Regions from separate parts of the Pantoea sp. Lij88 genome, predicted to be linked through region 2. Evidence: predicted binding sites of a transcription regulator. Region 2 holds the regulator's gene; the other holds the start of a gene.
What was found. The regulator PhoB, encoded in region 2, activates phosphate uptake and scavenging genes when phosphate is short. The targets are predictions, from matches to a motif close to CTGTCATAAAACTGNCNNAT.
Positions count from the first base shown of each region.

Region 1: the regulator PhoB is predicted to act here: its motif matches at 1,452-1,471, upstream of ugpB (sn-glycerol-3-phosphate ABC transporter substrate-binding protein UgpB).

Region 1 covers NZ_CP118269.1:334,167-336,627, forward strand. Annotated here, with positions in the region: gene livG (high-affinity branched-chain amino acid ABC transporter ATP-binding protein LivG) at 1-389, shown strand, start outside; gene livF (high-affinity branched-chain amino acid ABC transporter ATP-binding protein LivF) at 391-1,104, shown strand; gene ugpB (sn-glycerol-3-phosphate ABC transporter substrate-binding protein UgpB) at 1,543-2,461, shown strand, end outside.
Region 2 covers NZ_CP118269.1:3,079,675-3,082,135, reverse strand. Annotated here, with positions in the region: gene sbcD (exonuclease subunit SbcD) at 1-974, opposite strand, end outside; gene phoB (phosphate response regulator transcription factor PhoB) at 1,172-1,861, shown strand; gene phoR (phosphate regulon sensor histidine kinase PhoR) at 1,876-2,461, shown strand, end outside.

The DNA.
Region 1 (2,461 bases), 1.2 Mb from region 2:
AGAGCGAGGCGCTGGATCGTGCGGCGACCTGGCTGGAGCGGGTCGGTCTGCTGGATCTGGCAAACCGTCAGGCGGGCAATCTGGCCTATGGTCAGCAGCGTCGGCTGGAGATTGCGCGCTGCATGGTGACGCGCCCGGAGATCCTGATGCTGGATGAACCGGCGGCGGGCCTTAACCCTAAAGAGACCCACGAGCTGGACGCGCTGATCGCGGAGCTGCGTGGCGAACATAAGGTGTCGGTGCTGCTGATTGAACATGATATGAAGCTGGTGATGGGTATTTCTGACCGTATTTACGTGGTTAATCAGGGAACGCCGCTGGCTAACGGAACGCCGGAGGAGATTCGCAATAATCCGGATGTCATTCGTGCCTATTTAGGAGAGGCCTGAGATGGCAAATGCGATGTTAACCATTGAGAACGTCAGCGCCCATTACGGCAAAATTCAGGCGCTGCACAACGTCAGTCTCTATATCAATCAGGGCGAAATCGTCACCCTGATTGGTGCTAACGGCGCCGGAAAAACCACGCTGCTGGGTACGCTCTGCGGCGAGCCGCGCGCGACCCAGGGCACCATTACCTTTGATGGCAAAGCGATTACCGACTGGCAAACGGCGCGCATCATGCGTGAAGCGATTGCCATCGTGCCAGAGGGGCGGCGGGTGTTTTCGCGCATGACGGTGGAAGAGAACCTGGCAATGGGCGGATTTTTTGCCAGTCGTCCGGACTATCTGACGCGGATTAAGCGTGTGTATGAACTCTTCCCGCGTCTGGAAGAGCGTAAAATCCAGCGCGCCGGGACGATGTCAGGCGGTGAACAGCAGATGCTGGCGATTGGCCGTGCGCTGATGAGCCAGCCGCGCCTGCTGCTGCTGGATGAGCCGTCGCTGGGACTGGCACCGATCATTATTCAGCAGATTTTCGACACCATTGAGCAGCTGCGCAGCGAGGGGATGACAATTTTCCTGGTGGAGCAGAATGCGAATCAGGCGCTGAAGCTGGCGGATCGGGGATATGTGCTGGAGAACGGGCATGTGGTGCTCGAAGATACCGGTGCAGCGCTCCTATCCAACGAAGCCGTCCGCAGCGCTTACTTAGGTGCCTGATGGGGCACGGCCTGGCTTACTTGCCAGGTTCCGGTTGGGCAGTGCTCGCCATCCTCACGTACTACGTGTACGTTCCGGTGGCTGCGCGCTGTCCGCCCGCAACCTGCCTGCGCCGCCGACGGCCTTTGAAAGTGTGATGCGGAATGTGACGCCGTCGGCCTTGAGTGTCGGTGTGGGTGGTTCTGAGAATGGCCTGATGTGCGTGGTTTAAAACCTCAGTCAGGCATTTTCAGCTTCCAGTCGCTCTGCAATTTATGTAACTAAAAACTGGCAGCGGGGACGTTTTTCCGCCGCGCTGCCAGCGTCCTCTTTTCCTCCATAAAGCCTGTCACCCGCCTGTCATCTGCCTGTTATTAATCCGTCATTTCCCCGTGTCATGTTACTTCGCGAAACAGAAATCCGTGATTTCACGCGTATTTACCTGCACAGGAAAATTCTATGTCCGTCGTTACCTTTCGTCGTAGCCTGATGAGCGCGCTGCTCGGTCTGACGCTCAGCACCCATGCCATGGCCGCCACTGAGATCCCTTTCTGGCACTCTATGGAAGGCGAGCTAGGCAAAGAAGTGGATTCGCTGGCACAGCGTTTTAACCAGACGCATCCCGATTACAAAATTGTTCCGACCTACAAAGGTAACTACGAACAGAGCCTGGCGGCAGGCATCGCGGCGGTGCGCAGCGGTAAAGCGCCTGCGGTGCTGCAGGTCTATGAAGTCGGTACGGCGACCATGATGGCGTCGCATGCGATTGTGCCGGTGTATCAGGTCTTTAAAGACGCCGGCATCCCCTTCGATGAAAAACAGTTTGTGCCAACGGTGGCGGGCTACTACAGCGACAGCAAAGGTCAGCTGATCTCTCAGCCGTTCAACAGCTCGACGCCGGTGCTCTACTACAACAAAGACGCCTTTAAAAAAGCCGGTCTGAACCCGGACCAGCCGCCGAAAACCTGGCAGGAGCTGGCGACGGATGCCGCCGCACTGCGCAAATCGGGCATGAGCTGTGGCTACGCCAGCGGCTGGCAGGGCTGGATCCAGATTGAAAACTTCAGCGCCTGGCATGCATTGCCGGTGGCAACTAAAAACAACGGCTTTGACGGACCTGATGCCGTGCTGGAGTTCAACAAGCCGGTACTGGTTCGTCATATCGAACTGCTGGAAGCGATGAACAAGAAAGGGGACTTCACCTACTTTGGCCGCAAAGATGAGTCCACCGCCAAGTTCTACAACGGCGACTGCGGCATCACCACCGCCTCATCGGGTTCGCTGGCCGATATCCGTCATTACGCTAAATTCAACTTCGGCGTCGGCATGATGCCGTATGACGACACCGTGCCGAATGCGCCGCAGAACGCCCTGATCG
Region 2 (2,461 bases):
TCGACCTGGCGCTGCAGATCGCTGAGGTACTCCTGGGTAGTGACTTCGATATCGAGCCAGGTCGGCTTCTCCTGCTCTGTCGTGCTGAAGGCGGTTAACTGCGCCGCAATCTGCGCCAGCGATCCTTTCAGCACCTGCATGGGTTGCGACTGCGGCACGACCAGCGGCGTGACCGATTGCAGGCCGCTGGCCGCCAGCTCCAGCAGGAAGACGCTCTTTTCGGTGCCCAGCTCATCAAAGCTCAGTGGAATCGGCGAGCCGCTGTAGCGGATATGCTCGCTGCCCGCGACGCGCTGGGCGCGGTGAATATGGCCCAGCGCAATATAATCCGCCGCCGGAAAGGCGCTGGCCGGAAAGGCATCCAGCGTGCCGATATAGATGTCGCGCACCGAATCGCTCTGGCTGACGCCGACGGTGGTGAGATGACCGGTGGCGATAATCGGCAGCGCATAGTCCAGCGCCTGGGCGGCGGCGAAACGCTGCTGATAGTGATGGGCAATGGCCTCCAGCAGCGAAGTCTGTTTGTCGCGTCCCGACTGACCTGCCCGGCTGCGCAGGATGTCGCGCGGCCGCAGATAGGGAATGGCGCACAGCAGCGCGCCCGGTTCACCCTGACGGGTGCTGAGCAGCAGCACATCTTCCTGCTCCTGCGGGGTGGCGATCACCCGGGTGTTGAGACAGGCGAGCAGCTCGCGCGACTCATTCAGCGTCGCCACGGAATCGTGGTTTCCCGCCAGCACAATCAGCTGACAGCCGGTGGGCTGCAGCGCCACCACAAAGCGGTTAAACATCTCGCGGGCGTAGCTGGGCGGCGTGCCGGTATCAAACAGATCGCCTGCAATAATCAACGCATCCACCTGATGCTGTTCAATCTGGATCAACAGCCAGTCGAGAAACGCCTGATGTTCGGCTGCCCGACTTTTGTTGTAAAAGAACTGCCCCAGATGCCAGTCCGCAGTATGAATGATGCGCATGATGAGTCCCTGCCGTTGTGATTCGCCCGGCGATTATACTGGCTCTGCCGCCAAAGCAAAAAATTGTCGCTGCGCTGTCATAAATGATTACCAACGGCGTTACAGGCAGGTTATGTTTTTCATAAAAGTGTCACAAATCTGACGCATAATGGCGCCGCGAATCTCAGTGACAGCCGTCATAATCAGCAGGAGTAATAATGGCTAAGCGCATTTTGGTTGTGGAGGATGAAGCCCCCATCCGTGAAATGTTGTGTTTTGTTCTGGAGCAGAACGACTATCAGCCAATCGAGGCGGAAGATTATGACAGCGCCGTTGGCAAGCTGATTGAACCCTGGCCCGATCTGATTTTACTGGACTGGATGTTACCCGGTGGCAGCGGCATTCAGTTTATCAAACATCTGAAACGCGAGGCGATGACCCGCGATATTCCGGTGATGATGCTTACTGCGCGCGGTGAAGAGGAAGATCGGGTGCGCGGCCTGGAAGTGGGCGCCGACGATTACATTACCAAGCCGTTCTCACCCAAAGAGCTGATGGCGCGGATTAAAGCGGTGATGCGCCGTATTTCGCCGATGGCAGTGGAAGAGGTGATTGAGATGCAGGGACTGAGTCTGGATCCCTCCTCACATCGCGTGATGTCCGAAACCACGCCGCTGGAGATGGGCCCTACCGAATATAAGCTGCTGCACTTCTTTATGACTCACCCGGAACGCGTTTACAGCCGCGAACAGCTGCTGAACCACGTCTGGGGCACCAATGTATATGTGGAAGATCGCACTGTCGATGTTCACATTCGCCGTTTACGTAAAGCGCTGGAAGTCTCCGGCCACGATCGCATGGTACAAACCGTCCGTGGAACAGGGTATCGTTTCTCTGCCCGCTACTAAACGGAGCCTTTACCGTGCTGGAACGCCTCTCCTGGAAGAGATTACTGACAGAACTGCTGCTGGCCTGTCTGCCTGCGGCGCTGCTGGGCCTGCTGTTTGGCGGCTTGCCCTGGTGGCTGCTGCTGAGCGTGGTCATCGTGCTGTTATGGCATTTCCACAATCTGATGCGGCTGTCGCACTGGCTGTGGCTCGACCGCACCATGACGCCACCGACCGGGCGTGCCAGCTGGGAGCCGCTGTTTTATGGTCTTTACCAGATGCAGCTGCGCAACCGGCGTCGGCGGCGTGAACTCGGTAATCTGATTAAGCGTTTCCGCAGCGGTGCCGAGTCGCTGCCGGATGCGGTGATCCTGACCACGGAAGAGGGCACCATTTTCTGGTGTAACGGCCTGGCGCAGCAGCACCTGGGTCTGCGCTGGCCGGAAGATAATGGCCAGAACATCCTCAATTTGCTGCGGTATCCGGAGTTCTCCCGCTATCTGCGCCAGCGCGATTTCGACAAGCCGCTGACGCTGGTGCTGAATAACAAACTTCATATGGAATTTCGCGTCATGCCCTACAGCGAGGGGCAGTGGCTGCTGGTGGCGCGTGACGTAACGC